Regions from separate parts of the Conexibacter stalactiti genome, predicted to be linked through region 3. Evidence: riboswitches for the same ligand, from Rfam matches in the RefSeq annotation. Region 3 holds a riboswitch; each other region holds the start of a gene.

Region 1 (7,740 bases), on a different contig from region 3:
CAAGGTCTTCCTCGACTGAGGCCGCCGCGCGGCGGCCTCAGCGGCGCGGCGTGGCGCTCAGACCCGCCCGGCGGCGACGGCGGCCTGCTCGGCCTGCTCCAGCTGCTCCTCGACGAGCGCGAGGCCGGCATCCCAGAAGCCCGGGTCGGTCAGGTCGAGGCCGACCAGCCTGCCCAGCTCCTCCGGCGCCAGCGAGCCGCCGGCCGACAGCATCTTGAGGTAGTCGGGCACGAACGACGCGCCCTCCTGCTCGTAGCGACGGTAGACCGACAACGCCAGCAGCTGCCCGTAGGCGTACGCGTAGACGTAGCCCGGCGTGTTGATGAAGTGGGGGATGTAGGACCACCACGTCTTGTAGCCGTCGGTGATCTCGACGGCGTCGCCGAACAGCTCCTCCTGCGTCTTCTCCCACAGCGCGCCGAACTGCTCGACCGGCAGCTCGCCCTGTTCGCGGCGGGCGGTGTGGATCTCCTGCTCGAAGTTGTGCATCGCCGTCTGGCGGAAGACGGTCGCGATCGCGCCCTCGATCGACTCAGACAGCAGCGACAGCCGCGAGGCCGGCGTCGCGGCGGCGTCGAGCAGCCGGCCGAAGACGAGCGTCTCGCCGAAGACTGACGCCGTCTCCGCGAGCGTCAGCGGCGTGCTCTGGTGGAAGACGCCCTGCGGCGCCGCGAGCGCCGCGTGGACGCCGTGGCCGAGCTCGTGCGCGAGCGTCAGCACGTCGCGGCGGCGGGCGGTGTAGTTCAACAGCACGTAGGGGTGGGCTGACGGCACGGTGTAGGAGCAGAACGCCCCGCCGCGCTTGCCGGGCCGCACCGGCGCGTCGATCCACTGCTCGTCGAAGAACCGTCTCGCGAGCGCGCCGAGGTCAGGCGTGAAGGAGCCGTAGGCGTCGAGCACCAGCTCGCGCGCCTCGCTCCAGGTGAAGCGCTCGTCGGTGTCGGAGACGGTCGCCGCGCGGTCGTAGTCGGCGAGCTTGTCGACGCCGAGCAGTCTCGCCTTCAGCTTGTACCAGCGCTGCGGCACGTCGAAGCGGTTGCGCACGGCGGTGACGAGCGCCTGGACCGACTCGTCGCTGGCCTCGTTGGCGAGGTTGCGCGCGGTCAGCCAGTTGGGGTAGCTGCGCAGGCGGTCGTCGACGGCCTTGTCATGCAGCAGCGTGTTGAAGATGTAGGCGCGCGTGCGCAGGCCCGGCTTGAGCGCCTCCGTGACGGCCTCGGCGGCGCCGCGGCGCTCATCGCGGTCGGGGCCCGACAGCAGCGCCAGCGCCTGCTCCAGCGAGACCTTCTCCTCCTGCGCCGGCAGCTGCACCTCCAGTGCCGACATCAGCTCGGCGAACAGGCGCGTCCACGCGCTCGCGCCGCTGATCCCCTTCTCCGCGAGGATCCGCTCCTCCGGCTCGGTCAGCAGGTAGGGGCGGTAGCGTCGCTCGGTGCGCAGGTAGTGGGCGAAGAACTCGTTGCCCTCGCCGCTCAGCAGCTCCTCGGCACGCTCGTCGGGCAGTTCGGCCCACTCCAGCTCGAAGAACAGCAGCGAGGTCTGGATCGCCGTCGCGCGCTCCTGCACGTGCTGGAGCAGCGCGCCGATCGCCGGATCGGCGGTGTCGACGGCGAAGCGCAGCGAGGCGTACGAGCCGGCGCGGCCGACGAGGTCGTGCAGCTCGGCCAGCTCGGTCATCGCGGCGCGCAGGCCGGCGGCGTCGAGCTCAGACAGTCTGCCGGCGTAGCGGGCGGCGAACGCCTCGGCACGCTCGGCGCCTTGCGCGAGCAGGCTGCGAACGCCCTCCTCGCCCTGTCCGTCGACGAGCGGGTCGAGGTTCCAAGCGACGCCGGCGACCTCGTCGTCCGCGGGCTCCTGGTTGGTGGCGGCAAGGGTCGTCATCGGCTCAGCTTAGAACCTGCTCCAAAAGCCCGCCGGCGAGCCTGCAATCTCGCGTGCAGGGGCAGGGGCGACGGCCGTTGCGGCGGCGCCCGCCGCGGCGATCTGCGATTCTGTCCGCTCAGACAGACGCATATCGCCGAGTTCCTGTCGTCCTGGACGACGGGGAGCGGGGGACCCACTCGGGCCGGATCCGTCCGGCCCACGGGGCGAATCGCCACCAGCCACTCCGCCATCGGAGGGCTTCGGAGGCGTAGCGCATCTTTCAGCGCGAGCCCGTCAGCTCACCTCGTAGGCATCGAAAGAGACCACATGGAGGTTCCATGCCTGCGACCTGTCCCGACGTGGACGCTGACGACCTTTCCCGCGGCGAGCGCTTCGAGCGCTCGCGAGAACGCTCGCACGCGCGGCGCCTGCTGGCGCTGCGCCGCCGACGCCGTCAGCGCGGCTCGCGCAGCCTCGCGGTCGTGCTGGCCGCGGCGCTGACGATCGGCAGCGGCGGCGCCTTCGCGGCGACGGCCGGCGACGGCGGCGGCTCCAGCGGCGTGCTCAAGCGCGGCAGCAGCGGGCCGGTCGTCGTGCAGTTGCAACAGAAGCTCGGGATCCCGGCCGACGGCGCCTTCGGGCCGCAGACGGAGAAGGCGGTGCGCCGCTATCAGGGTTCCAAGGGCCTCGAGGTCGACGGCGTCGTCGGCTCCCAGACGGCGCAGTCACTCGGGATCAGCCTCGCGACCGCGAAGGCGCAGTCGCTGCGCAGCAGCGGGGGCGGGGGCGGGGGAGGCGGCAACGTCAAGCTGCCGGCGATCCTCGACTCGATCGCGCAGTGCGAGTCCGGCGGCGACCCGCGCGCGATCTCGTCCGACGGGACCTACCGCGGCAAGTACCAGTTCGACCGCTCGACGTGGGCGTCGTACGGCCCCGCCGGCGATCCGGCGCGCGCCTCCGAGGCCGAGCAGGACCGTCGCGCGCTGAAGCTCTACAAGGCCCGCGGCACGTCGCCGTGGCCCAACTGCGCATAGCTCGCCCGTCGAGCTAGTCGATCCCCGGGGCGCTCGCGGGCGGGTCGCCCCGGAGGATCCAGGCGCCGTCGTCGCGGCGCTCGACGACTCTGCGCCGCGTCAGGTCCGACAGCGCCGTCGTCACCGACGGCCGTTGAGCCCCGATCAGCCGGCCGAGCACCTGATGGGTCAGCGGCAGCTCCAGCACGACGCCGTCGGGGCTGACGCGACCCCAGCGGTCGGCGAGGCCCCAGAAGAGCAGCTCCAGACGGGCGTCGACGCGCGTCAGGTGGCTCGTCGCCTGCGATGTCGCCAGCTCGGCGGAGCGCCGCACCGCGCGCGCCGCGACGGCGCTGACGAGCTCCGGCCAGCGGCCGAGGATCGCGGTGATGCGACGGTCGAGCACCGCGAGGCGGACCGGCTGCAGCGCCGTCCAGACGACGTCGGGGCGGACCGTCACGACCTCGCGCTCCCAGTCCCACGGCCGCAGCAGGTCGCCGCGGCCGAGCAGCTCGGTGCAGGCGGCGCGCGCGAAGGTGACGTCCCGCATCAGCAGCCCGTCGAGCACGAGCAGGCCGAAATGGCCGCTGCCGCCGTCGGCCGGCCTGGTCGGTTCCCAGATCCCGGGCGCGACCGTCTCGACCGCAGCGATCGCGTGGCGCGTGGCGAGCTGCAGGCTCGTCGGATCGAGCCCGGCAGCAAGCTCGGGGTCCTCCTCGAGGACCCGTACGAAGGCGTTCCCGCTCGACATCGGGAAACAGCGTATTGGCGTACGGACAACACTGCCACAGCGAACCGTCTTGACGTGGCGTCTGACAGTGCGTCAGAAATCAGTGCGTGGGCGCGCGTGGTGGAACGTGGTTCCGGGCGCGCCCGCTCCGAACGGGGCTCTCAGGCGCGCGAGGCCAGGCGTGCGCGCAGACGCTCGCCGCCGTCGGCGACCGCTTCGACGTCGAGCTCGTCGGTGAGACGCTCCAGCAGGCAGCCGAGCCCGGGCAGCTCGGTGTCGCGCACGAGCTGCTGCGCGCCGCCCAGCACGAGCGGCCCGATCAGGAGGTCGAAGCCCTGCTCGTGCTCGTCGATCGCGATCTGCGCGTTGCCGCTGCCGTCGAAGGCGTGCGCGCCGGCGGCGCCGGCGATCGCGTCGCTGACGATCTGCGCGTCGGAGAGGCGGTCGATCGAGAAGTCCGCGCGGGCGGCGACGAGCGAGACGACACGGCCGAGCACGGCGGCCGAGTGGTCGCCGGGGGCAAGCGTCAGCGCGACCCCCTGCGGCGGCGCGACGGCGTCGCGTGAGAGCTGCACGAGCAGCGGCGGCGCCTCCTCCTCGAGGTCGAGGTCGAACGCCATCTTCACCTCGGTGCCATGGCGGCCGCCGGCGATCCCGAACTCGTCCGACAGCGAGGCGATCAGCGCCAGGCCGAAGCCGAGCGGCGGACCGTCGCCCTCGGAGGGCAGCGGTCGCAGGCCGTGGCCGCGGTCGCGCACCGACACCACGAGCCGGTCGTGCTCGACCGACATCGCCACGTCGAGCGGGCCGTCGTGGTTCTCGTAGGCGTGCACGACGGCGTTGGTGCACGCCTCCGTGATCGCGATCTTCATGTCGGCGGCGCGCGCCGGGTCGATCCGCAGGCTGTCGGCGAGGCCGGCCAGCGCCTGTCGCACGAGCGCGACGTTGGCAGGGACCGCGGGCAGGCTGAAGCGGACGTCTGGACCCCCGCCTCCGGCGGCGGGTGGAGACGTGCTTCCCGTCGCCGTAGAGGTGCTGGTGCCTTCGCTCACGTCATCACCCCGTATGAGCGCTGGCGCGCATCGTCAAACCTGCATGTCAGGAGAAGCTGTCGGATCTCCAACCGCTGACGCAGATTTGATGACGGCGCCGTCACGGCGGCCCAGTGTAGTGATCCTGCGCGCGCGACCCTGACACCGCAGGTCGATCGCGTAGCATCGCCGGCCGTGGAGATCACCGGACCGACCCTCACGCTGCGCTTCGCGACCGCCGACGACGCCCCGGCGCTGTTCGAGCTGGCGAGCGATCCGCAGGTCACCAGATACTTCTCCTGGGGCCCGTACACGAGCATCGAGCAGCCGCTCGCCTACATCGACCGGCTCGCCGCCCAGCGCGAACAGGGCGAGCAGCTCGACGTGCTCGTCGTCCACCACGAGGCGGGACCGATCGGCGTCACCGGCCTGGTCGAGTTCTCGCACCGCGACCGGCGCGCGATCGTCGGCTCGTGGCTCGGCCGCGCGTGGTGGGGCAGCGGCGCGAACACGGAGGCGAAGGCGCTGATCGCGCGACTCGCCTTCGAGCACCTCGGGCTCGACCGCGTCGGCGCCTATGCCGACGTCGACAACGCGCGCTCGCAGGCGGCGCTGGCGAAGGTCGGCTTCGTGCGCGAAGGCGTCCTGCGCAGCTGGCATCGCCACGGCGACACCGTCCACGACGTGTGGATGTACGGCCTGCTCAGAGACGACTTCGCGCGCTCGCCGCTGGCGGCGATCCCCGGCGAGCTGCGCGGGGATCTGCCGCCTGCGTTCGTCGTCGTTCAGCCGCCGAAGGGCGAGGGGCCGGGCGCCGGCGCGGCCGGGGCCGGCGGCGTGGCCGCGTCGCCGTCGTCAGCCGACAGCGGCGGGTAGGTCTCGGTCACCAGCAGGTGGTACGCGTTGCCGCGCTGGATGTAGGCGACGCCCATCTTCTGCACGTCCCAGAGGCCCTTCGGCGCCTTGCCGGTGATCACGACCACGACCCACAGCAGGATCCCGACGATCTCGACGAGGATGTTGAAGAGGTAGATCATGATCAGCACCGGGATCACGAGGATGATCCGGAACAGCGTCTTGACGCGGCTGTACTCCGCCTGCGCCTCGGGCACGATCAGCCGGATCGGATAGTCCGGGTGGTCGTCCCCGTCGAACGGCGGGAAGACGTCGGTCATCAGCCAGAACCATCCGTTCAAGCGAGTGCTGAAGCGGAGGTACTTCGCGACCAGGTCGTAGGCGAACTCCGGATAACGACCGGTGAAGACGATCGAGAACCACCCGACGATGACGCCTATGAAGGCGGCCAGGCCCCAGACGATCGACATCAGGAACCACGGGATCGCGACGATGATCCGGAAGAACGTCGTCAGCCGGCTCTGCTGCTCTCTGTAGTCGGCCTGGAACAGAACTGGGTACGCCATGTGGGGGAGCCTCCTGAGGGGCCGGTGCGGATTGGAACGTCTCGGTCTCGTCATCGGAGTTCCGTTAGACGTTCTTTAGGCGCCGTATCGAACCACTGACGGCGGCGGAAGATGTGAAGAAACGCACGAGCGGCCCCGGCGGCGCCGCCCGGCCCTGTCAGCTGCGGCGCGCTTCCCAGCTGAAGCCGCGGATCGCGAGCACCACGCCGGCGACCGTCCAGGCGACGATCACGCCGACCGAGGCCATCTGGTCGCCGATCCCCTCGCCGGTCACCATCGCGGCCGAGAGGCCGTCGATCAGGTGCGTCAGCGGCAGCGCCTGCGCGATCCCGGAGAGGAAGGCCGGCACGTTGTCGGCGTCGTAGAAGACGCCGGAGATGATGATCAACGGCAGGAAGATCGCGTTGACGTACGCGGGCGCCGACTCGTTGTTCGGGATCACGTGCGAGAGCGCGACCCCGAGCGAGGCGAAGCAGACGACGCCGAGCACGACGAAGACGAGCAGCTCGCCGGGGTTCGGCGGCCAGTCGATGCCGAAGAAGACCTTGCCGGAGACGGTGATCAGCACCATCTGCAGCGCCGTGTTCGTGATCGAGTGGAAGGCGATCCCGAGCAGGTAGGCCCCGCTCGGCATCGGCGTGCCGCGTATCCGCTTCAGGATGCCCTGCTCGCGCATCGCGGTCATGTTGTACGCGAGCGCGCTGAAGGTGGTCGAGACGACGCTCATGCCGGCGATGCCGGGCACGATCACGTCGAGGTCGTCCTGATCGGAGCTGAAGATCGCGCCGAACATCGCGAGCAGCAGCAGCGGCAGCATGAAGTTGAAGAAGGCGGCGCTGGGATTGCGCCAGAACATGCGGCGCTCGAGCCGGTACTGGCGCCAAGTCAGCGCGGGGAAGCTCGGCTGCGCGTGCGCGGACATCAGGCGGTCAGCTCCAGGTAGACGTCTTCGAGCGTCGGCCGCGAGACACTGAGGCTGTCGAGCCTCTCGCCTCTGGCGAGCGCGGCGGTCGTCAGCTCGTGCAGGAAGGTCGTCGGGTCGTCGGTCTCCTGCTGGTTGAGCAGGCCGCTGCCGTTGCGCCACGCGACGCGGTAGCGGACCGAGCCGCTGCCGACGCCGAGCTCGCTCGGCGCGCCCTCGACCAGGATGCGGCCGTCCTTGATGATCGCGACGCGGTCGGCGAGCACCTGCGCCTCGTCGAGGTAGTGGGTCGTCAGCAGGACCGTCTTGCCGAGCGCCTTCAGCGAGCGGATCGTGTCCCAGGCGCCGCGGCGGGCAGCCGGATCGAAGCCGGTCGTCGGCTCGTCGAGGAAGATCAGCTCGGGATCGCCGACGAGCGCCAGCGCGAAGTCCAGACGCCGCAGCTGGCCGCCGGAGAGCGTGCGCGTGCGAGCGTCCTCCTTGCCGCGCAGACCGGCCAGCTCGATCACCTCGTCGACGTCGCGCGGGTCGGCGTAGAGGCCGGCGAAGTGCTCCAGCACCTCCTTGACCTTCACGTGCCGGTAGACGCCGCTGCTCTGCAGCACGATGCCGACCCGGGCGCGCAGCTCACGCGCGCGCTGCTGCGGGTCGAAACCGAGCACGCTGACGTCGCCGGCAGTCCGTTCACGGTACCCCTCGAGGATCTCGACCGTCGACGTCTTGCCGGCGCCGTTCGGTCCCAGAAGACCGTAGACCTCAC
Region 2 (7,740 bases), on a different contig from region 3:
CCGTCGCTGCGCTTCCTCGCCTACCTCGTGCGGCGGCTGGAGGGCGTGCCGATCCTCATCGGCGCGACGATCCGCTCGACCGAGCCGGGCACCGACCCGTCGCTGCTGGCCGAGCTGGGCCACGACCCCGCGACCGTCGCGATCTCGCCCGGCCCGCTCAGCGAGCTGGCCGTCGGCGCGCTCGTGCGCGACCGTCTCGGGACCGTCCCCGACCCGGTCTTCCGCTCCGCCTGCTTCACCGCGACCGGCGGCAACCCGCTGCTGCTCCGCCAGCTGCTGACGGCGCTCGCCGGTGACGCGGTCGCGCCGCTGGCCGCCAACGCGCCGCTGGTGCGCGAGATCGGGCCCAGGGGCGCCTCTCGCACCGTGCTGCTGCGGCTGGCACGGCTGCCCGCGGACGCCGTCCCGGTCGCCCGTGCCGTCGCCGTGCTGGGCGAGTCGGCGGAGCTGCCGGCGGTCGCGACACTCGCCGGGATCGACGAGGCGCGTGCCGCCGCCGCGATCGGAGAGCTGACGCGGGCCGACATCCTCGCCCCCGGCTCGCCGCTGGACTTCGTCCACCCGCTCGTGCGCGAGACCGTCTACCGCGAGCTGTCGCCGGTCGAGCGGGCGCTCGAGCACGCGCGCGCCGCCGATCAGCTCGCGGCCGCCGGCGCCAGCCTCGACCACCTCGCCGCGCAACTGCTGCTGACGCCGCCGCGCGGTCAGACGTGGGTCGCGGAGACGCTGCACGAGGCCGGCACCGCCGCGCGCCGGCGCGGCGCCGCGGACGGCGCCGTCGCCTACCTGCGGCGGGCGCTCGCCGAGCCGCCGGAGGAGCGCGGCGACGGCTTCCGCGCACGGCTGCTGTTCGAGCTGGGCGCGGCCGAGGCGCTGACCGACGGCCCCGCCTCGATCGAGCACCTGCGCGAGGCGTACGGGCAGATCGACGAGCCGGTCGCCAAGTCGATGGTCGCCAACGTGCTCGGCCGCGCGTTGACCTTCACCGGCGCCGTCGTCGAGTCGGCCGACCTCGCGCGCACGACCGCCGCGCAGCTGCCGGACGAGCTGAGCGACCTGCGCGACGGGCTGCTGGCGCTCGAGGCGATGTCGATCTTCTTCGGCGCCAGCGGCCACATCGAGCTGATGTGGCTGAGCGAGAAGCGGAATCCGCTGCCGCCGGGCGCGGGCGTCGGCGCGAAGGCGCTGGCGGCGGTCGCGGCGGTCGAGTGGGCCTACACCGGCGGCAATGCCGAGCACTGCGCGGCGCTGGCGCGGCAGGCGCTCGCCGGCGGCGACCTGGTCGCCTTCGACCCCGGCCTGCTCGGCGTCGTCGCACTGATCGTGCTGACGCTCGCCGACAGCGAGGACGCGATCCCCGCGTGGGAGGCGGCCGACGCCGACGCGCATCGCCGCGGCTCGCTGCTGGGGATATCGGCGATCAACGGCTGGCACGGCTTCGCGCTCTTCCGCCGCGGCGAGCTGGATCAGGCCGAGCGGCTGATCCGCGGCTCGGTCGAGGAGATCGCCGAGTGGGGCTACGGTGACGACGCGCGCGCGTACTTCTCGATGTTCCTGATCGTGACGCTGCTCGAACGCGGCGATCTCGACGGCGCCCGCGCGATCCGCGAGCTGCTGCCCGAGACCTCCGGGATCCGCTCCGAAGCGCTGCGCTACAACTGGTTCGCGCGGATGGAGCTGGCGATCGCGGAGGACGATCCCGGGCAGGCGATCGTCGCCGCGGACGCGCTCAGACAGCTCGACGGCCGCTTCACGAGCACGCCCGGCCTGCCGTGGCGGTCGCTCGCGGCGCTCGCGCACGACCGCCTCGGCGCGCGCGAGCGGGCGCTGGAGCTGGCGCGCGACGACCTCGCCCGCGCGCAGCGCTGGGGCGCGCCGTGGTGGCATGGACGGGCGCTGCGGATCCTCGGCACGATCGAGCGCGAGGAGGGCCTCGACCACCTGCGCGACGCGGTCGACGTGCTTGCCGGCAGCGCCGCGCGGCTGGAGCACGCGAAGGCGCTGTTCGCCTACGGCGGCGCGCTGCGGCGCGGCCGCGAGCCGGCCGCCTCGCGCGAGCCGCTGCGGCGGGCGCTGGAGCTGGCGAGCGCCTGCGCGGCGGCGGGCCTGGCCGAGCAGGTCCGCGGCGAGCTGTACGCGGCCGGTGCGCGACCGCGCACCGACGCGCTGGCCGGCGTCGAGGCGCTGACGGCGAGCGAGCGGCGCGTCGTCGACCTCGCCGCCGCCGGCCGCTCCAACCGCGACATCGCGCAGGCGCTCTACGTCACGCCGAAGACGATCGAGGTCCACCTCACCAACGCCTACCGCAAGCTCGGGATCCGCTCGCGGCGCGAGCTGGCCGGCGCGCTGGCGCCGGCGTAGGCGTCTTACAGCCCGAGCCCGCGCACGCCGTCCTCGTCCCAGCCGAGGTGGTGCGCCAGCTCATGGCGCAGCGTGCGGGTCACCTGTGCGCGCAGCAGGTCGGGGTTGTGCCCGAAGTCGCGCAGCAGCGTGTCGCGGTAGATGATGATGCGGTCGGCGAAGCCATCGCGCGCGACGGTGTCGCCGTGGTACAGGCCGTAGGCGCCGCGACGGCGACCGCCGTCGGAGACGACGATCGCGACATGCTCGAGCGCGCGGTGGAACTCCAGCGGCAGCTCGTCGACGGCGCGCCGCACGATCGTCTGGAAGTCCTCCTCGTTCCACGGGTCGAAGAGGTCGTCCTCGTCGTCGTCATCATCGTCGCCGTAGAGGTCGTCGTCGACCTCGCCCCACGAGCCCTCGCGCGCGAGCCGCTCGCTGCGGTCGACCAGCTCGTCGAACTCCTCGTCGCTCTCGGGGTCGCGCCAGCCGGCCAGCGGGCCGGTGATCAGCGACATCAGGAAGGCGACGACGACCACGCCGGCAGCCGCGACCGCGATCCCCTGGAACAGCCGCATCGGGTAGTCGGTCGCGAACCCCTGGTAGAGGGTTATGACCGCGATGCCGATCAGTAGCGCGACGAAGGCGGCGAAGAGGATGCGCTTTGGCGTAGGTGCACGCATGGGCGTGCACCTACGGTAGCCGGTCGCGACGAGTGCGTGTTACCGGAGTGAGCGGGCGATGACGACGCGCTGAATCTCGTTCGTGCCCTCGTAGATCTGCGTGATCTTCGCGTCACGCAGCATCCGCTCGACGGGGTACTCGTTGACGTAGCCGTAGCCGCCGAGGATCTGGACCGCCTCGACCGTCACGCGCATCGCGTTGTCGGAGTTGAAGAGCTTGGCCATCGCGGAGTACTTGCCGCGGTCGGCGTCGCCGCGATCGGCCTTCGCACAGGCCTGGTAGAGCAGCTCGCGGCCGGCGGCCGTCTGCGTCTCCATGTCGGCGAGCTTGAACTGGATCCCCTGGAACTGGTTGATCGACTTGCCGAACTGTCTGCGCTCGCGCGCGTAGGCGGCGGCGTAGTCGGTCGCACCCTGGGCGATGCCGAGCGCCTGCGCGGCGACGCCGAGACGCGAGTAGTCGAGCGTCCCGAGCGCGACATGCATGCCCTTGTTGACCTCGCCGATCAGGTTCCCGGCCGGGATCCGCACCTCGTCGAAGATCGGCTGGCCGGTCGGGCTGCCCTTGATGCCGAGCTTGTGCTCGTAGTTGCCGACGGAGAAGCCGGGGCGGGTTCTCTCGACGACGAAGGCGCTGATGCCCTTCGAGTGGCCGGCCGTCGGGTCGGTGACGGCGAAGACGATGTAGAAGTCGGCGACGCCGAGGTTCGAGATCCAGTTCTTCGTGCCGGTGACGATCCACTCGTCGCCGTCGCGGACGGCCTTCGTGATCATGCCGCCCGGATCGGAGCCGGCCTCCGGCTCCGACAGCGCGAAGGCGGGAGTCCACTCGCCGGTCGCGCACTTCGGCAGGAAGCGCTCCTTCAGCTCGTCGCTGCCGAACAGCTTGATCGGGAGCGTGCCGAGCTCTTGCACCATCAGCATCAGCGCGGTCGAGGCGCAGGCCTTCGCGATCTCCTCGACGGCGATGTTGAGCATCAGGACACCCGTGCCGGTGCCGCCGTGCTCAGGCTCGAAGGGCAGACCGAACAGGTTCAGCTCGGCGAACAGCTCCCGCAGGTCCCACGGGTATTCGGCCTTCGCGTCGATCTCTGCGGCGCGCGGTGCCACGCGCTCCTGGGCGACCTTCCGGATCGTGTCGCGAAAGTCGCGTTGCTCGTCGGAGAGGGCGTAGGCATCGGCAAGTGCGGACATGCAGCCGATCGTACTGAGGGCCTCCCGTGGAGGCCCCCGATACGTGAACTGTCGCCTATCGCCTGAGCAGGCTGTCTCAGAGCCCGGCGGGGTGGCGAGCCGTGAAGCCACTCGAGGAGCGCGTCTCGGTCTGCCAGCGCGACGGGTCAGCGCCGCTGGTGTCGAAGCGGAGCCCGGCGACCACCATGTACATGTGGCTGCCGTGGGAGTAGGTCGTGATCCACTGACCTCTGCCCGACTCTTCCCAGTTGTTGAAGCTGCCGGAGGGCATCGACTCCTCCAGCAGACCGGCGAAGTGGAGCGCGTAGCTGACCGAGCCGGAGCAGTCGTAACCGCGATCCTGCCACTTGCCGTGACCGCCGCCGTAGACGTACGGCTTGGTCGCGATCTCGTTGCCGGCCGCGATCACGTCCTTGACGACCTGCGGAGCGTCGGACGGAGCGACGGCGAGGCCGTTGGAGAGCAGCTTCGCTCTGCCGACCGGCGCGGCGACCGTCGTCATATCGAAGTCGGCGCCGCCGGCGCTGGTGGTGTCCCCGATTCTGCGCAGCGAGGCGACCGTGGTCGCGTCGACGACGCCGGTGACGGGCAGCTCCTGCGCCTGCTGGAAGCGCTTGACGAGGCGCAGCGTGCCGGGGCCAAAGGAACCGTCGATCCCGGCCGTGAAACCGGCGCGGCCGAGGTAGTCCTGCAGCACGCGCACGTCCTGGCCGCTCATGCCCTTCTTCAGGACGCGGGCGCCGAGCGTGCGGCCGACGCGGCCCTTGGGCGCGGTGGTGGTGGTCGGCGCGGCGATGGTGGTCGTGTCCGTCGCGCCGGGCGCGGTGGTCGTTCTCGCGCCCTTCGGGTCGGCGATCGCGCGCAGCTTCGCGACGAAGTCGGCGTCGACGACGCCGTCGACCGCGAGGCCGTTTCTCTTCTCGAACTTCTTGACGTTGCCGAACGTGATCGGACCGAAGTCGCCGCCGACGGGCGTCGAGAAGCCGGCTCTGGTGAGGAAGTCTTGGAGGACGCGGACGTCCTGGCCGCTCATGCCCTGCGTGAGCGTACGTCTACCGAGCGCGGCGCCCGACGCTGTAGACGAGATGAGCAGCGCGGCTGCCGCTGCCGCGACAACGGTCGCAGACATGCGTTTGGCAGACAGCACAGCAGTGAACGACAAGGTGCAACCCCTTCTCTTTCGGGCGCCTGCGGGGTTAGCTGACGGGCTCGCGCAGAAAGAGCAGCGCTACGTCGTATCCCTTACGACGATTCGCCCCTGAGTCCTGTTGAAGGCGGACTCTTTGGTTCCCCCGCTCCCCGGCGGTTGCGACGCTGGGGATTCGGCTGGGTTCTTGAACGACGCGAGCAGGCTAGCAAGGGCTGCGGAGCGATGTCGACCGGTTATGGATCCGACCAGCTGAAACTGGACGCATCGCGCGCGTAGGCGCGCGTTATGAAGCGGTGACCTTTGAAACCGCCGTTTATGACGCCCTGGAAAAACGGTTTATGGAGCCAACCGGGCGCCCGGGCGCTATCGTGCCGGGCCGTGGCAGCCTCCCCCGAGCAGCAGCTGGCGCGGCTCGATCGCGCGACCGCCGCGCTCGACCCGCCGTTCGCCGCCGTCGACCTCGACGCGTACGGCGCCAATGCCCGCGACCTGCTGCGACGGGCCGGCGGGCGGCCGATCCGGCTCGCGAGCAAGTCGATCCGCTGCCGTGCGCTGCTGGAGCGGACGCTCGCCTCCGATCCCGGCTTCCAGGGCACGCTGGCGTTCACGCTGCCGGAGGCGCTGTGGCTCGCCGACCACGGCCTGCGCGACCTCGTCGTCGCCTACCCGACGGTCGACCGTGCCGCCCTGCGGGCGCTGGCGAGCCGGGCTGACGACGGCGGGATCGCGCTGATGGTCGACGATCTCGCCCAGCTGGAGCTGATCGAGCGCGCGGTCGGCGGGGCTGGCCCGATCCGCCTCTGCATCGACGCCGACGCCGGCTGGCGGCCGCTGCGCGGGCGGATCCGCATCGGCGCCAAGCGCTCACCGCTGCACACGCCGGCCCAGGCGGCGGCGCTGGCGCGGGCGATCGTCGCACGGCCGGCCTTCAGGCTGGTCGGGATCATGGCCTACGAGTCGCAGATCGCGGGCGTCGGCGACCGGCCGCCCGGAAATCCGCTGAGAGGGGTCGCGGTGCGGGCGATGCAGCGCGCCTCGGTGCGCGAGCTGGCGCAGCGGCGTGCCGCGATCGTCGCGGCCGTGGAGGCGGTGGCGCCGCTGGAGTTCGTCAACGGCGGCGGCACCGGCAGCATCGAGACGACCGCGGCGGAGCCCGCCGTGACGGAGATCGCGGCCGGATCGGGCCTGTACGGCCCGACGCTGTTCGACGCCTACACGCGCTTCTCGCCGCTGCCGGCGGCGCTGTTCGCGCTGCCGGTCGTGCGCCGGCCCGGTCGGCACGTCGCGACGGCGCTCGGCGGCGGCTACCTCGCCTCCGGTCCGGCCGACCGCGCACGGCTGCCGCGGCCGCTGCTGCCGGCGGGGTTGAAGCTCGACAGCCAGGAGGGCGCCGGCGAGGTGCAGACGCCGCTGCTGGGCGCCGCCGCCGGCAGCCTGCGCGTCGGCGACCGCGTCTGGTTCCGCCACGCGAAGGCCGGCGAGATGTGCGAGCGGTTCGCGGAGCTGCACCTGATCGAGGGCGAGCACGTGGTCGAGACGGTGCCGACCTACCGTGGCGAGGGCCAGAGCTTCCTCTGAGACGTTATGTCGCCTCCGGGGCGGCACCTGACGGGCGACTCTCACCCTCGACTCGACCCTGAGGCATCAAACCGCGATCGGCCAGCTGCCAGCGGGTTGAGGAGCGTTACGCCGCGATCGGCGTCCCGACCGGACCGAGGACGCGGTCGGTGTACATATTCCCGAAGCGGCCGGCCGGGTCGAGCCGGCCCCGCACCGCCTGGAAGCGATCCCAGGCGGGATAGCGGGGGCGCAGCGTCGCCGCGGTCTGGAAGTGGCGCTTGCCCCAGTGCGGACGGCCATCGTGCTCGTCCATGATCTGCTCGACGGCGCGGAAGTACGGCCGCCATTCCATCCCGCGGAACATGTGGACGGCGATGTAGCCGCTCTCGCGGCCGTGCACGGGGCTCAGCAGCGCGTCGTCGGGGGCGACCAGCCGCACCTCGATCGGGAACGGGACGGCCAGCCTGCGCTGCTCGATCAGCGCCAGCACGCGCCGCAGCGCCGCCGCGGTCTGCTCGCGCGGGAGCGCGTACTCCATCTCGGTGAAACGCACGAGCCGTCTCGTCGCGAACACACGGTCGCTGCGGTCGGTCTTCTCGCTGCTGCCGGCGACGCGCGTGACGATCCGGTTGAGCGCCGGGATCAGCGGCGGGGCCGCCCGCCCGGCGAGGCAGAAGGCATGGAAGGCGTGGTTGGTCAGCAGCACGTCCTCGGCCCACGCGCGGCGCGGCGAGCGCGGCCGCGGCGGCGCCTCGACGCGGTTGTTGGTGCGTGTCAGCGCCGTGCGCGCGTACGGGAAGACGTAGAACTCGA
Region 3 (7,740 bases):
GCCCGCTGCCGCAGAACGCCGTCGTCGGCACCTTGACGGTGCGGATCGCCGGCAGAGTCGTCGCGACCGTGCCATTGGTGACGGCCACGGCCGTGCCCGAGGTCGGTCTGTTCGAGCGGGCCGGAGACGCGATTGCCAGACCGGGTAGCCTGATAGCGATCGTGGTGGTGATCGGGGGTGCGGCTGCGCTGCTGCTCCTGCGGCGGCGCCACGGGACCCGGCGCAGTCGTCGCCGTGCGGACATGGAGGCAGCATGATCATCACCGTGACGCTCAACACCGCGATCGACAAGACGCTCGAGGTGCCGAACTTCCGTATCGGCCGGCGTCACCGGTCCGTCGACCAGACGACGATGCCGGGCGGCAAGGGCGTCAACGTCGCGCGCGCGATCAAGCGGCTCGGCCGTCCCGTGATCGCGACCGGCTTCGCCGGCGGCGCGACCGGAACGCGCATCGTCGAGGCGCTGACCGCCGAGTCGGTCCTGACCGACTTCATCCGCATCGGCGAGGAGTCGCGCACGAACACCGCCGTGCTCGATCCGACGACCGGCATCCAGACCGAGATCAACGAGCGCGGCCCGGCCGTCACCGACCGCGAGATGGAGCTGTTCCGCGACAAGCTGCTCTACCTCGCGCAGGGCGCTGACATCTGCGTCTTCGCCGGTTCGCTCCCGCGCCAGGTCGACACCGACATCTACGGCTCGATGATCAAGGAGCTGCGCAAGCTCGGCGTCACGACGATCGTCGACACCGACGGCGAGCCGCTGCGCCACGCCGTGCGCGCCGAGCCCGACGTCGTCTCGCCGAACGTGATCGAGGCCGAGGAGCTGGTCGGTCACGAGTTCAACGACGACGAGGACCGCATGCTGGCCGTCGCCGAGATCGTCGAGCAGGGCCCGCGCGAGGCGATCATGACCGTTCCCGACGGCGTCTTCGCGAAGGTCACGACCGACAACGGCCCGCAGCTCTATCGCGTCCGCGTCGAGCAGCAGGAGGCGCGTGCGGCGGTCGGCTCCGGCGACGCCTTCCTCGCCGGCTACGTCGCCGCCCGCTACACCGGCGGCACCCCTGAGGAGTGCCTGCGCTTCGGCGTCGCCTGCGGCGCCGAGTCGACCCAGCACTTCGGCGCGGGCGTGATCGATCCGCACAGCGTCGAGCGGCTGCTCGGCGACGTCGAGGCGATCCCCGTCTCGCTGCCGGCGGAAGTGCGCTGAAGCGTGCGGATCCCGGCGCGCGAGCGCGGGGCGGGATCCGAAACCGCGTTGCTACGATGGAACGTGTCGCTGGTTGCCGCCACGACGACGATTCGCTCCCCCTCCGGCCCCGCCATGCGCGGGGCTGTTTCGTCCGCCTCGACCCGTACGGTGCTTCCATGGAAATAGAGATCGGCCGCGGTAAGAAAGCACGTCGCGCCTACGGGTTCGACGATGTGGCCATCGTCCCCTCGCGGCGCACGCGGGACCCCGACGACGTCGACATCTCATGGACGCTGGGTCCCTACCGCTTCGAGCTCCCGCTGCTCGGCGCCGCGCTCGACGGCGTCGTCTCGCCGGAGACGGCCGGCATCATCGGCAGACTCGGTGGTCTCGCCGTCCTCAACCTCGAGGGCATCTTCTGTCGCTACGAAGACGTCGACTCCCAGCTGGAGCGCATCGCCGGGCTCTCGCAGGAGGAGGCGACCCGTGAGATGCAGGAGATCTACCGCGAGCCGGTCAAGCCTGAGCTGATCGCGCAGCGGATCCGCGAGATCAAGGAGCAGGGCGTCGTCGTCGCCGCCTCGCTGACGCCCCAGCGCGTGCGCTCGCACTACGAGCTGGCGCTCGAGGCCGGCCTCGACATCCTCGTGATCCAGGGCACGGTCGTCTCGGCCGAGCACGTCTCGACCGTCACCGAGCCGCTCAACCTGAAGGAGTTCATCGGCGAGGTGCCGGTGCCCGTCGTCGTCGGCGGCTGCGCCAGCTACCACACCGGCCTCCACCTGATGCGCACCGGCGCGGCCGGCGTGCTCGTCGGCGTCGGCCCCGGCGCGATCTGCACGACGCGCGGCGTGCTCGGCATCGGCGTCCCGCAGGCGACGGCGATCGCCGACGTCGCGGCCGCCCGCTCCCAGCACATGCTCGAGACCGGCGACTACGTCCGCGTGATCGCTGACGGCGGCATGAAGAACGGCGGCGACGTCTCGAAGGCGATCGCCTGCGGTGCCGACGCGGTCATGCTCGGCTCCGCGCTCGCGAAGGCCTATGAGGCGCCCGGCCGCGGCTACAACTGGGGCATGGCGACCTTCCACCCGACGCTGCCGCGCGGCACGCGCGTCAAGACGGCGCAGAACGGCTCGCTGGAGGAGATCCTCACCGGCCCCGCGCGCGAGAACGACGGCATGTTCAACCTGATGGGCGCGCTGCGCACGTCGATGGCGACCTGCGGCTACCGCGACATCGCGGAGTTCAACCGCGCGGAGCTGATGGTCGCTCCGTCGCTGCAGACCGAGGGCAAGTCGCTCCAGCGCGACCAGCAGGTCGGCATGGGTTCCAACGGCCGCGCTGTCGCCCTTGTCAACGACTGACGGGCTCACCACCCACCTCCCGACCGGCGCCACGGCGTCGGTCGCGGCAGGCGAGGTCGTCAGCGACCCGCATGTCGACGCCGAGCAGGTCGTCGTCCTCGACTACGGCGGCCAGTACTCCCAGCTGATCGCGCGCCGCGTGCGCGAGTGCGGCGTCTTCTCCGAGCTGCTGCCGCACCACGTCGGCGCCGCCGAGGTCGCGCGCCGCAGACCGAAGGGCCTGATCCTCTCCGGCGGCCCCGCCTCCGTCTACGCGCCGGACGCGCCGAGACTGGAGAAGGAGCTGCTGGAGCTCGGCATCCCCGTGCTCGGCATCTGTTACGGCATGCAGCTGCTGACGACGGAGCTTGGCGGTGAGGTGCAGGGCGCCGAGGTCGGCGAGTTCGGCCGCTCGAGGCTGACGGTCACCGAGCCGGGCCGCCTGCTGGCCGGGCTGCCGGCCGAGCAGACCTGCTGGATGTCGCATCGCGACACGGTCTTCGCGCCGCCGCCGGGCTTCACCGCGCTCGCCTCCTCGACCGAGTCGCCGGTCGCGGCGCTGGAGTCGACCGAGCAGCAGATCTACGGGATCCAGTTCCATCCCGAGGTCGTCCACACGCCGTACGGCCAGGACATCATCACGCGCTTCCTGGAAGAGATCTGCGGCTGCGCGCGCACATGGTCGGCCAGCTCGGTGATCGACGACCAGCTGGAGAAGATCCGCACCCAGGTCGGCGACGGCCGCGTCATCTGCGCCCTCTCGGGCGGGGTCGACTCGTCGGTCGCCGCGCTGCTCGTGCACCGCGCGATCGGCGACCAGCTGACGTGCGTCTTCGTCGACCACGGCCTGATGCGCAAGAACGAGGGCGAGCAGGTCATCTCGGCCTTCCGCGACCACTACAAGGTCCCGCTCGTCGCCGTCGACGCCGAGGAGCGCTTCCTCGGCCGCCTCAGAGGGGTCACCGACCCGGAGGCGAAGCGCAAGGCGATCGGCGAGGAGTTCATCCGCGTCTTCGAGGAGGAGTCGGCCAAGCTCGCTGAGGGCGGCGCCAGATTCCTCGTCCAGGGCACGCTCTACTCGGACGTGATCGAGTCGGGCGGCGGTACCGGCGCGGCGACGATCAAGTCGCACCACAACGTCGGCGGCCTCCCGGACGACCTCCAGTTCGAGCTGGTCGAGCCGCTGCGCGCGCTGTTCAAGGACGAGGTCCGCGCCGTCGGCGCCGAGCTCGGCCTGCCGGAGCGGCTTGTCTGGCGTCAGCCGTTCCCCGGCCCGGGTCTCGCGATCCGCGTCGTCGGCGGCGAGGCGACGAGAGCGCGTCTGGACACGCTCCGCGACGCTGACGCGATCCTCCAGGACGAGATCCGCAGAGCGGGCCTCTACCGCGAGCTGTGGCAGTCGTTCTGCGTCCTGCCCGACGTCAGAACCGTCGGCGTCCAGGGCGACGAGCGCACCTACGGCTACGTCGTCGTGATCCGCGCGGTCACCAGCGACGACGCGATGACGGCCGACTGGGCGCGGCTGCCGTACGACCTGCTGGAGCAGATCGCCTCGCGCATGATCAACGAGATCCGCGAGGTCAACCGGGTCGTGCTCGACATCACGAGCAAGCCGCCCGGCACCATCGAATGGGAGTAGCGCGCCCCGCGAGGGGCGCGCTGCGCGCTATCTGTTGAGGGGCTTGCCGCGCTCGTCGCGCGGCACGTCCTCGGGCTGCGGCGACTCGCCGTCGAGGTAGCCGCCCGGCCGCTTGCGACCTTCCGGGTGGAAGGTCGAGATCAGCAGCACGATCACGGCGAGCGCAACGACGGCCAGCCCCACCCAAGCGAGGATGCCCGTCGCGGTTCCGTCGAGGTCGGTCACAGGACCAGAGTAGAGCGTCCGGCGAACATCAGCCGGCTGCCGCCCACGTCTTCAGCGTCGCGAGCGGGTCGCTGGGGCTGCCGCCCGAGTACCAGCCCGGCGCGCTCCAGATCTCGAAGTGCAGGTGACACGCGGAGGCGCTGCCGGTGTCGCCGGCGTAGCCGAGCAGCTGGCCGGTCGCGACGCGCTGGCCTCTGCTGACGACCGCGGGCGCGCGGAAGTGGGCGTACATGTGGTCGTCGCCGGAGGCGGTCGAGCCGATCACGACGTAGTTGCCGGCGTTGCCGTGGTACGCCTTCTGCTTGATCACGCCGCCCTGCGCGGCGACGATCGGCGTGCCGCACTTGGCCATCACGTCCTGGCCCTCGTGCGAGTGGCCGCTGCGGCCGGCGCCGAAGCGCGCGGCGCTCTGGCCGAAGTTGTACGTCCCCTGCACGGGGAAGACGGCGCCGACGAAGGTGAAGCCGCCGATCCGCTGCGAGCCGGTGGGGGCGGGGGAGCCGCCCTGCGGCGCCGCGCCGCCGGCGACCGCGCCGCTGTCGGCGGAGAAGACGGTGCGGGCGCTGGCGTCGGTGCTGACCGAGACGCGCACGTCATATCTGCCGTCGAGCGCGAGCGCGCCGGCGCTGTTGCCGCGGCCCTCCCACGTCAGCGTCTGCTGCTGCTCGGGCGCGGCGGTGCGCGTGTCGCTGAAGACGGAGAGGCCGTCGTCGCTGCGCACCACGTCGATTCGGACGGCGACGGGCGCGCCCGCGTGCGAGATGTAGGCGACCTGCGCGGCGGAGACGCCCTTGCCGGCTCTGCTGGTCGAGATGCCCGCGTCGAGCTGAGCGATCCCGGCGACTGGCGCGAGCACCGGGGCGGGCAGCGTTGCCGAGACGCTGGAGGCGGCCTTGACGACGCGGATCGAGACGGTCTTCGACTGCGAGGCGACGCCGGCTGCGGTCGCGACGACGACCTGGCCGCTCTTGGCGGTGCTGGGGACCTTCACGTCCAGCTGCGTCGCGCTCTTCCCGCTGACGCGCACGCGCGCGTCGTCCTTGGAGCCGCGGCCGCCGAGGAAGACGACGGCGCTGGCGCCGTCGAGCTGCTGGCCGGAGAGCGAGACCGTCCCGCCGCGCTCGACGGTGCCGGGCGCGGGACAGCCGGCTCTGCACGCGATCGCGGCGATCGACGGCTGCGCGGCGGTGGCCGGCGCGCTCTCGGAGAGGGGAGCCGCGGCGGGCGCGGAGGGGACGGTGGCGGCGCCGCCGGCCTGCGCGAAGGCGGCGGGTGCGGCGGCGGTGGCGACGACGGCGGCCCCGAGGAGGGCGGCGGCGAAGGTCGTCTTCACGACAGGACGGGGTGTAGACGACCCCATTCCGGGCAGCATCGGGACGCGATGCCCCTTTCTTGACGGCCTACGGGGTTAGCTGACGGGCTCGCGCTGAAAGGGCCGCGCTACCGAGCGCCTGTGCTCGGATTCGCCCCAGCGGCGACGTCGGACGACGCCACCGCCATGGATCCCCCGCTCCCTCCGGCAAGAGGGATTCGGCAGGCTTATGGAACGCCGGCCAGTATACGGACGCCTCCGACGGACGCGACCCCGACCGAGCGCGCGTGCGCCCTCGGCAGACTCGCCCGACACGATCGCGTCGCGTTCTCTATAGTGCTCACCCCGCCGCGCCACGGTGCGCGGCCCTTTTCTTGCCATGAGAACTTACGTCGCCAATCCCACTGACCGCGAGCGCAATTGGCTCGTCGTGGACGCGAACGGGCAAACGCTCGGCCGCCTCGCGACGCAGATCGCCGATGCCCTCCGCGGCAAGCGCAAGCCCACCTACACCCCGCACGTCGACACTGGCGACTTCGTCGTCGTGATCAACGCCGAGAAGATCTCGGTGTCGGGCAACAAGCGGGCCGACAAGCGCTACTACCGGCACACCGGCTACCCCGGCGGCCTTCGCTCCCGCACGCTCGAGGAGATGCTCGAGCGGCGGCCGGAGGAAGTCATCCGCATCGCGGTCAAGGGCATGCTGCCTCGCAACCGCCTCGCGCGCAAGCAGCTGACGAAGCTGAAGGTGTACGCCGGTCCGGAGCACCCGCACGCAGCCCAGCAGCCGCAACCGATGGAGATCGAAGCCTAGTGTCCGACGTCGAGCAGCCTGAAGACGAGCAGCGCAACCCCGCGGGCGAGACGCCCGAGGAGCCCGTCGAGGCCGCCAGCGAGGCGCCTGAGCCCGCCGCCGAGGGCGAGCAGCCCGCTGCTGAGCAGCCCGCTGCTGAGCAGCCTGCTGCTGAGGAGCCCGCTGCCGACGAGGCTGCCGAGCAGCCCGTCGCCGAGTCCGGCGACGACGAGGCGGCCGAAGAGGAGATCCCGGAGACCCCGCGCGTCAAGCCGGAGATCCCCGGTGCCGACCTCGTGCCGGACATCGTGCTCGACGGCGAGGCGCGTGAGGAGGACGAGGACGAGGACGGCGAGACGACCGCTTCGGCCGATTCCGACTCTGACGAGGAGCAGGAGGCGCAGCCGATCGCCGACGCGGCGATCAGCCTCGCGTCCGGTGCTCGCTACACCGCCACCGGCAAGCGCAAGACGGCTGTCGCGCGCGTGATCCTGAAGCCGGGCACGGGCGAGTACACGATCAACGGCAAGCCGCTGAACGACTTCTTCCCGCGTCCGACGCTCCAGCGCAACATCCGCCAGCCGCTCGAAGCGGTCGGTTACGAGGAGCGCATGGACGTCATCGCCAAGATGCACGGCGGCGGTGTCTCGGCGCAGGCCGGCGCGCTGCGTCACGGCATCTCGCGCGCTCTGCTTCAGGCCGACCCGAACCTTCGTGGCGAACTGAAGAAGCGCGGCTTCCTCACGCGTGACCCGCGCGTGAAGGAGCGCAAGAAGGCTGGCCTCAAGAAGGCCCGCAAGCGCCCGCAGTTCTCGAAGCGCTAGTTTTCGCTTCATGGCTCGCCGGTTGTTCGGCACGGACGGTGTCCGGGGCGTCGCCGGCGAGTTCCTGTCGGCGGAGCTGACGTTGGGCCTCGCGCGCGCCGCCACGGCGCGCGCCGCCACGTCAGCTGCCGACGGTCGCCCGCGCGTGCTCGTGATCCGCGACACGCGCGAATCGGGCGAGATGCTCGAAGCGGCGGTCGCCGCGGGCGTCGCTGCCGCCGGCGGCGTCGCGCTGCTCGGCGGCGTGCTGCCGACGCCGGCCGCACCGCTGCTGATCGCCCGCTACGGCTTCGACCTCGGCGTCGTGCTGTCGGCGTCGCACAACCCCTTCGCCGACAACGGCGTGAAGTTCTTCGGCGCCGACGGCGACAAGCTCTCTGACGCCGTCGAGGAGGAGATCGAGGCG
Region 4 (7,740 bases), on a different contig from region 3:
ATGCAGGTGTTCGGCTTCGCCGGGGTCGATCCGGGGCTGCCGCTGTTCGCCTTCATCTTCCTCGTCGCGCTCGGCGTCGACTACAACATCTTCCTGATGGTGCGCGTGCGCGAGGAGGCGCACGAGCACGGCACGCGGCTGGGGACGGTGCGCGGCCTCGCGGTCACCGGCGCGGTGATCACCTCGGCCGGGATCGTGCTGGCGGGGACCTTCTCGACGCTCGCGGTGCTGCCGCTCGTCGTGCTGACCGAGATCGGCTTCACGATCGCCGTCGGCGTCCTGCTCGACACCTTCGTCGTGCGCTCGGTGCTGGTGCCGGCGATCGTGCTCGACGTCGGCGACCGCGTCTGGTGGCCGTCGGAGCTCGGCCACCGCCTCGCGACCGCGCACGACGAGGATGAGGAGGAGGACGAGCCGGCCGCGGCGACCGCGGCGGAGGCCGGTGAGGGGAAGCCCTCCTCCGCAGCGTCCTGACCAGGGCTCATGGAATCGGCGCTCGCAGCCGATGAGAGGGCGATCCCCTACCCGAAGGACGCCAGATGAAGCTGACGAAGTTCGCCCGCCTCGCCCCCCTCGCCGTGATTGCAGCGGGCGCGCTTGCCGCTCCGACCGCCGCGCAGGCCGCCGGCAGCCAGACCGTCGTCTGCAAGGGCAGCGAAGCGCGCTGCACCGCGACGATCAGCCTCGCAGGCGGCGCCAGCGCCAAGACGCTGAAGATCGAGCTGCCCGGCACCAACCTGAAGCTGATCGGCGTCAACTCGACGCCCGCCTACACCGCGGGCGCGTACGACCTCTACGACCCGAACTACGCGCTCGGCGGCTCGCTCTTCACGTCGAAGCTGAGCGCCGTCAAGTCGCTGCCGAAGGGCGCCAAGCTGATCCTCAAGTTCGGCACGCCCGAGAGACTGCTCAACTGCGGCGGGATCCATACCGGCGTCGGCGGTCTGATCATCGAGACGACCGGCCTCGGCAGCACGCCCGCGTTCGGCTGCCCGCAGGCGGCCGGCGTCGCCAGAACCTGGCTGAAGCGCTTCAACGCGTACCAGCAGGTCGAGAGATTCTCCGTCAGAGGGGTCGCCTACCGCTGCAAGGTCGTCCCCTTCGAGGTCAACATCAACTGCACGAGCAACAGCACGCTCGTCGCGTTCAGCGCGCCGACCGGCCACTGATCGCACGCTGCTGCGGGCGGCTTCGGCCCGGCCGCGCGCCCTTGCGGGTGCGCGACCGGGCCGGGCCCGTGCAGCCTTGCTAGAGGACCGGCAGGTAGCGGTCCAGCTCCCACTGCGTGACCTGCACGCGGTAGTCGTCCCACTCCTGCCGCTTGATCTCCACGAAGCGGTTGAACATGTGCTCGCCGAGCGTGCGCAGCACCAGCTCGGAGTCGGCGGTCAGCTCGATCGCCTCGCCGAGCGTCGAGGGCAGCTGCTCGATCCCGAGGCGGCGGCGCTCGTCGGGCGCGAGGTGGTAGAGGTTCTTCTCCATCGGCTCCGGCAGCTCGTAGCCGTGCTCGATCCCCTCCAGGCCCGCCTGCAGCAGCACCGCGAACGTCAGGTACGGGTTGCACGCCGGGTCGGGGCAGCGCAGCTCCATCCGCGTCGTCTGCTCCTTGCCGGGGTGGTACATCGGCACGCGCACGAGCGCGGAGCGGTTGCGGCGCGACCAGGCGACGTAGACCGGCGCCTCGTAGCCCGGCACCAGCCGCTTGTAGGAGTTGACCCACTGGGCGAAGATCGCGCTCATCTCGCGCGCGTGACGCAGCTGGCCGGCGATGAAGGCCTTCGCGACGTCCGACAGGTAGTACTGGTCGTTGGGGTCGTAGAAGGCGTTTCTGCCGTCCTTGAAGAGCGACAGGTGGGTGTGCATGCCCGAGCCGTTCTCGCCGAACAGCGGCTTCGGCATGAAGGTCGCGTGGAGGCCGTACTTGCGCGCGTACTCCTTGACCGTGATGCGGTAGGTCATGCAGTCGTCGGCCATCTTCAGCGCCGAGGCGTAGCGCATGTCGATCTCGTGCTGCGAGGGACCGACCTCGTGATGGGTGTACTCGACGTGGATGCCGAGCTGCTCGAGCGCGAGCACGGTCTCGCGGCGCAGGTCGGAGCCGGCGTCGAGCGTCGTGAGGTCGAAGTAGCCGCCCTCGTCGATCGGCGTCGGGTCCCTCGCGTCTCTGAAGTAGAAGTACTCCAGCTCGGGGCCGACCATGAAGTCGTCGAAGCCCATCGCCTTCGCACGGTCGAGCGCGCGCCGCAGCACGTGGCGCGGGTCGCCCTCGTACGGCGTCTGCTCAGGCGTCTTGATGTCGCAGTACATGCGCGCGACGCCCTGCTCCTCCGGCCGCCACGGCAGCGAGGCGAAGGTCGAGGCGTCGGGCAGCGCGATCATGTCCGACTCCTCGACGGCGTTGAAGCCGGTGATCGAGGAGCCGTCGAAGCCCATCCCGCCCTCGAAGGCGTCGGACAGCTCGCTGGTGTTGATCGAGAACGCCTTCAGCTGACCGAGGATGTCGGTGAACCAGAGGCGGATGAAGCGGATGTCGCGCTCCTGCACGAGACGCAGCACGTCGTCAGGGGTAAGCGGCGGCGCGGCGTCAGTCATGTCGAAGGGCTCCTGGGGTCAATTTCGGGCGTGGCGACGGGAATTGGAGCCTACCGCGACGGGGCGTCGGCACAGCCGGGCAGCCAGCGTTGGGCCCACGACTCCAGCGCGGCCAGCGCCGGCTCCAGCTCGCGTCCCATCGGCGTGAGCGCGTACTCGACCCGGGTCGGGGGCGCCGGCGGGGGCGGCGAGACGGTGCGCGCGACGACGCCGCGCGCCTCCAGCTCCTTCATCCGCTCCGACAGCAGCCGGTCCGACAGCTCCGGGACGGCGTTGGCGATCTCGCTGAAGCGCTGCGGCGAGCGGTTCATCAGCACGCGCACGATCGCGCCGGTCCAGCGCTTGCCGAGGAACTCGATCGCCTCGTGGTAGTGCGGGCAGCAGGCGTCGGCGGCGCTGTCGGCACCGGCGGGGTCGCCGGCGGCGCATGCCGCGTTCCGCTCCGATGCCTGCTCGACCGCCATCGAGCACAGCTTACGCCCGCATCGGCCCCCTGGCCATGCGGGCGATGTCAGGCGGCGCGCAGCGTGCGCGACTGCTCGATCGAGCCGTCGACCGGCACCTCGCCGGCGACGTTGACCATCGCCGCGAGCGATTCGAGCGCGACGGTCGCGATCGCCTCGAGGATCTCCTCGTCCTCCCAGCCCAGCTCGCGCGCCTCCTCGTGCAGGTGCAGCGGCGGTCTGCCGTCGACGACGAGCGCGCGCAGGTAGCGCAGCAGCGCCGCCTCCTTCGCGTCGCCGGAGTCGAAGTCGCGTGCCAGCGCGACCTCGTCGAGACCGAGGCCGGCGGCGCGGGCGGCACGCGAATGCATCGCTATGCCGGGCTGTGAGCCGCGCTCCTCCGCGACCGCGAGCGCGATCCGCTCCAGCGTGGCGGCGGAGAGGTGGCCGTGACGCAGCTCGCTGCGAAAGCGCGCGTAGCCGCGCAGGGCGGCCGGGGAGCCGGCGAGGGCGCCGACGAAGTTGGGCAGTTGGCCGCCGGTCGCCAGGGCGCCGCGCAGGACAGGGACCGAGCCTTCCGGTGCTGTGAGGTCGTCGTGGATCTGGAACCGACTCATCGGAGTCTTCATGGCGCGCACCCGGGTCGTAGAGGTTCTCGCCCCCCTTATACGAGCGGGACCTAAACCCAGGCTCACGGTTCCTTTTGCGCCGGCTATGGGGGCGGACGGCCGATTGCGCTCGCCCCTTGTCGCGCCGGCTCCACGGCCAGCGCGTTTGTCAGGCGCCGGAGGCGGTGAGGATGGCGACGAGGATCAGGAAGACGCCCATCAGCACCGCGTACATCGCGGCACGGTCGGGACGGCTTCCGGCGATCCGCTCGCTCGCGCGACGGGGGCGATGACGACGCGCGGTCGTCTCGTACTCGTAGTCATGACGGCGGGTCGGCGGCGGCGCGACCTGGCCCCTGATGACGATCGTGCGGCGCTCGCCCTGCTGGCTCGCGCTGCGACCGGCGCGTGACGGCGCCTCTGCGGTTGGCATCTCTGTCGGTCCTCTTTCTCGAGCTTGCGGGGTTAGCTGACGGGCTCGCACCGAAAGAGCGGCGCTATGCGCGGACGCGCGATTCGCCCCGTTGTCGTGGGTCCCCCGCTTCCCGTGCGGCAGACGGGAATTCAGCGGTATGACACGGCGATCCTACCAACGGCTTGCAGATTCTGACCTGCATCCGGTGGATCTTATGGAAAGCCTCGGTCGGAAAATGCGGGCTTCTTGTGGCACGCGGCCTCAAGCGGGCTGCACGGGCGCCGATGACGCGGCGGTGGCGCGTGCGCGCGCGGCCAAGCGGCGCGCGAGGCACCTGGCGCCGGCCGCTCAGCTGCGCTCGTAGGCGGCCTGTTCGGCGACGGTCCGCTCCGCCCACGGGACCGCTTCGAGGCGCGCGTCGGGGATCGGCTCGCCGCTCTGCACCGAGCGGCCGTAGCTGCCGTCGGCGAGGCGCTGTTCGGCGCGTTCGATCGCCGCCAGCTCCTCGCGCAGCTGCTCGACGAAGCCGGCGTCGCGCTCCCGCTCGAACAGCTCCGTTCCACCGTCGGCGAGATGCTGGTCGAGGTGCGTCAGCTCCTGCTTCTCGCCGCCGGGCGGGATCAGGCCGGCCAGCTCGCGCTCGACGCGAGCGCGTTCGCGGGCCAGCAGCTCACGGGCATGCGCGGTGTCCATGTCGGCGAGGGTACCCGCGCGCGCGGCAGGACGCACGCGCGGTGCGACGCACTCGCGGTGTGACACACGCGCGGTGTGCGCACTCGCGGCAGGGCGCACGCGCGGCCGCGAGGCGGCCGCCGCGCGGGCGTCAGCGGCCGGCGGTCGCGCCGACGAAGGCGGCGACGGCCTCGGCCTCGGCGCCGGAGTAGATGCCGGCGGGCATCGTGCCGCCGCCGCGCTGGCGGCCTCTGACGATCGCGTCGTAGGTCAGCTCCTGCGGCGGCTTGAGCACGTCGAGGTTCGGACCGACCTTGCCGACGGCCTCGGCGGCGGCGAGCGTGTGGCAGTTCGCGCAGCCGGTGCCGAACAGCGCCCGCCCCTCCTCCTCCTGCTTCGTCAGCTCGATCGTCGTCCCGTTTATGTGGGCGTCGGCGCTGTCGCGGTCGCCGAATATGAACAGCGCCGGGACGGCGATCCCGACAGCGACGTAGAAGACGGTGAAGGCGATGACGGCGAAGGTGCGGGCGCCGGGCTTCTGCGACTGGAGCGTCGCGCGCACGCCGCGCGGGCCTCCGCGCACGGCGAGGAAGAAGAGCCCGAGTCCGACGACCACCCAGAACGCGAGAAACACCACGGTTGCGAGCATCGGAGCGACCCTATCCGGAACCCACCATGGAATGGAAGGGCGAACTGTTGTGTCGCGTCAGCGCGCGCTCTCAGCGGCTGCGATTGCGGCTGCGCCCCCGGCCGAAGTTCATCGTCTCAGGCGCGACGCCGCGGAAGTCGCGCGCGGAGCCGCCGCCGGCCGCCGCGCGCTGCTGCTCGTGCTGCTCGATCGCGTGGCGCTCGGCCTCGTCGAGCGGCGAGAAGTCCTTCGCGATCACCTTGCCCATGCGCGCGTCCGGTATGTCGAGCGGAGCGATCCGCGCCAGCAGGATGCTGATGCCGCCGCCGGCCGCCGGCAGCCGCTCCAGCGTCCCCTCCACCAGCACCAGCGGCTCGGTGCGGACGGTCAGGCGTCTGGTCTCGTACAGCTCCGGCCGCACGACGAGGTTGACGGTGCCGTGCTCGTCCTCGACCAGCAGGAAGACGATCCCGCGCGCGGTGCCCGGCCGCTGCCGCGCGACGACCATCCCACCGAGCTTGACCGTCGCGCCGTGCGGCAGCGACGCCAGCTCGCGGCTGGTGACGACATCGCGCGGCAGCCGCGGGCGCAGCAGTCTCAGCGGGTGGGCGCGCGCGGTCAGCCCGGTCGTGTCGTAGTCGGCGAGCATCCCGTCCCAGGCGCCGAGCTGGCGCAGCTCCGGCGCCCCCGGCAGCTCCAGCGGGAGCGCCAGCTGCGTGCCGCCCGGCACGCGGCGGCCGGGCACCGCGACGCCGAGCCGCCACAGCGCGACGCGGCGATCGCCGCCGGCGAGCACGTCGCAGGCGCCCGACCAGGCGAGCGCCTCCAGCGCAGGGCGACCGGCGCCTGCGCGCGCAGCGAGGTCGGCGACCTCGCGGAACGGCCCGCCGGCCCGGCGCGCGGCGACGAGCGCCTCGGCGTCGTGCGGCTGCACGCCGCGCACGTAGCCGAGGCCGATCCGAACGCGCACCTTCCCGTCGTCCCCGGTGTGGGAGGTGCACTCGGTCTCGCTCGCGTTGATCTCCGGCGCGAGCACCTCGATCCCGCGCCGCTGCGCCTCGTGCACGAGCGCGTCGGGCGGGTAGAAGCCCATCGGCTGCTCGTTCAGCAGCGCGCAGAGGAACTCGGCCGGATGGTGGACGCGCAGCCACGTCGACTGGTAGGCGAGCAGGCCGAAGGCCGCCCCGTGCGCCTTCGGGAAGCCGAAGCCGGAGAAGCCGCGCACCATCTGGAAGACGCGCTCGGCCAGCTCCGGCGTCACGTCGTCGTGGGTCGCCAGCGCGCCCTCGACGAACCTGCAGTGATGGGCCTCGATCGCCGCCTCCGAGCGCTTGCGGCTCATCGCCCGCCGCAGCCCCTCCGCCTCGCCGGCGGAGAAGCCGGCGAAGGCCATCGCCACCTCGATCACCTGGTCCTGGAAGATGATCGTGCCGAGCGTCTCTCTCAGCGGTCCGACGAGCGAGGGATGGTCGTAGGGAACCTTGAAGGAGGGGTCGATCCGCTCCCGCTGGCGGCGCTCGATGTAGGGGTTGACCGCCCCGCCCTGGATCGGCCCCGGCCGCACGATCGCGACCTGGATCGTCAGCTCCTTCAGGTTCGACGGCCGTGTGCGCCGCAGCGACGCCATCTGCGCGCGGCTCTCGATCTGGAAGACGCCGGTCGTCTCGGCGTTCTGGATCGCCTCGTAGGTCGCGCTGTCGTCGTAGGGGATGCGCGAGAGGTCGATCCGCTCGCCGCGCGTCGCCGCGATCGACTCGACCGCGCGCTCGACCGCCGACAGCATCCCGAGCCCGAGCAGGTCGATCTTGAGGAAGCCGGCGTCGGCGCACGAGTCCTTGTCCCACTGGACCATCTGGCGCCCCTCCATCGCGGCCGGGACGATCGGGCAGCAGTCGCTCAGCGGACGCGTCGCGACGACCATCCCGCCCGAGTGCTGCGAGAGGTGGCGCGGCAGGCCGTGCGCCTGCTCGGCCAGCCGCGCCAGCCACGCCCAGCGGCCGCTGCCGACGCGCCGCTCCCCCAGCGCGCTCGCTATGTCGGCGGCGACGTCGCGCGCCGACCAGCCCTCGGAGCCGCGCGCGACGCGCTCGATCTCCCCCGGCGGCAGCCCCAGCGCCTTGCCCAGCTCGCGGATCGCGCCGCGCGCGCGGTAGGTCGGGAAGGCGGCGACGAGCGCCGAGTTGCGCTCCCCGAAGACCGTGTGGATGCGCGGGATCAGCGCCGCGCGCACGTCGCGCGGGAAGTCGAGGTCGATGTCGGGCAGCGCCTGCAGCTCCTCGTTGAGGAAGCGGCCGATGAACAGTTCGTTGGCGACCGGGTCGACGTGCGAGAGGCCGGTCAGGTAGCAGACGATCGAGGAGACCGAGGAGCCGCGGCCGCGGC

The links. Region 3 has a riboswitch for cyclic di-AMP ahead of R7226_RS06430 (M23 family metallopeptidase). Riboswitches for the same ligand answer to the same signal wherever they lie in the genome.
Region 1: another riboswitch for cyclic di-AMP. It lies ahead of R7226_RS12795 (transglycosylase family protein); the one in region 3 lies ahead of R7226_RS06430 (M23 family metallopeptidase).
Region 2: another riboswitch for cyclic di-AMP. It lies ahead of R7226_RS19220 (peptidoglycan-binding domain-containing protein); the one in region 3 lies ahead of R7226_RS06430 (M23 family metallopeptidase).
Region 4: another riboswitch for cyclic di-AMP. It lies ahead of R7226_RS08085 (hypothetical protein); the one in region 3 lies ahead of R7226_RS06430 (M23 family metallopeptidase).

What each region holds. Positions count from the first base shown of each region.
Region 1 covers NZ_JAWSTH010000029.1:14,766-22,505, reverse strand. The annotation lists gene R7226_RS12805 (hypothetical protein) at 1-19, shown strand, start outside; gene R7226_RS12800 (M3 family oligoendopeptidase) at 58-1,881, opposite strand; cyclic di-AMP (ydaO/yuaA leader) riboswitch at 2,006-2,192, shown strand; gene R7226_RS12795 (transglycosylase family protein) at 2,202-2,897, shown strand; gene R7226_RS12790 (helix-turn-helix domain-containing protein) at 2,911-3,627, opposite strand; gene R7226_RS12785 (ATP-binding protein) at 3,768-4,658, opposite strand; gene R7226_RS12780 (GNAT family N-acetyltransferase) at 4,833-5,513, shown strand; gene R7226_RS12775 (DUF4389 domain-containing protein) at 5,423-6,058, opposite strand; gene R7226_RS12770 (ABC transporter permease) at 6,216-6,980, opposite strand; gene R7226_RS12765 (ABC transporter ATP-binding protein) at 6,980-7,740, opposite strand, start outside.
Region 2 covers NZ_JAWSTH010000057.1:3,215-10,954, forward strand. The annotation lists gene R7226_RS19205 (helix-turn-helix transcriptional regulator) at 1-2,361, shown strand, start outside; gene R7226_RS19210 (metallopeptidase family protein) at 2,367-3,023, opposite strand; gene R7226_RS19215 (acyl-CoA dehydrogenase family protein) at 3,063-4,217, opposite strand; gene R7226_RS19220 (peptidoglycan-binding domain-containing protein) at 4,294-5,250, opposite strand; cyclic di-AMP (ydaO/yuaA leader) riboswitch at 5,388-5,555, opposite strand; gene R7226_RS19225 (amino acid deaminase/aldolase) at 5,746-6,945, shown strand; gene R7226_RS19230 (D-arabinono-1,4-lactone oxidase) at 7,052-7,740, opposite strand, start outside.
Region 3 covers NZ_JAWSTH010000010.1:83,036-90,775, reverse strand. The annotation lists gene R7226_RS06455 (D-alanyl-D-alanine carboxypeptidase family protein) at 1-257, shown strand, start outside; gene R7226_RS06450 (1-phosphofructokinase family hexose kinase) at 254-1,213, shown strand; gene R7226_RS06445 (GuaB3 family IMP dehydrogenase-related protein) at 1,372-2,562, shown strand; gene guaA (glutamine-hydrolyzing GMP synthase) at 2,549-4,180, shown strand; gene R7226_RS06435 (hypothetical protein) at 4,208-4,405, opposite strand; gene R7226_RS06430 (M23 family metallopeptidase) at 4,434-5,738, opposite strand; cyclic di-AMP (ydaO/yuaA leader) riboswitch at 5,788-5,951, opposite strand; gene rplM (50S ribosomal protein L13) at 6,097-6,531, shown strand; gene rpsI (30S ribosomal protein S9) at 6,531-7,334, shown strand; gene glmM (phosphoglucosamine mutase) at 7,345-7,740, shown strand, end outside.
Region 4 covers NZ_JAWSTH010000015.1:3,474-11,213, reverse strand. The annotation lists gene R7226_RS08110 (MMPL family transporter) at 1-474, shown strand, start outside; gene R7226_RS08105 (hypothetical protein) at 540-1,169, shown strand; gene R7226_RS08100 (glutamine synthetase family protein) at 1,249-2,592, opposite strand; gene R7226_RS08095 (winged helix-turn-helix transcriptional regulator) at 2,643-3,056, opposite strand; gene R7226_RS08090 (carboxymuconolactone decarboxylase family protein) at 3,104-3,652, opposite strand; gene R7226_RS08085 (hypothetical protein) at 3,813-4,076, opposite strand; cyclic di-AMP (ydaO/yuaA leader) riboswitch at 4,083-4,223, opposite strand; gene R7226_RS08080 (TraR/DksA C4-type zinc finger protein) at 4,407-4,751, opposite strand; gene R7226_RS08075 (c-type cytochrome) at 4,882-5,379, opposite strand; gene R7226_RS08070 (DNA polymerase III subunit alpha) at 5,450-7,740, opposite strand, start outside.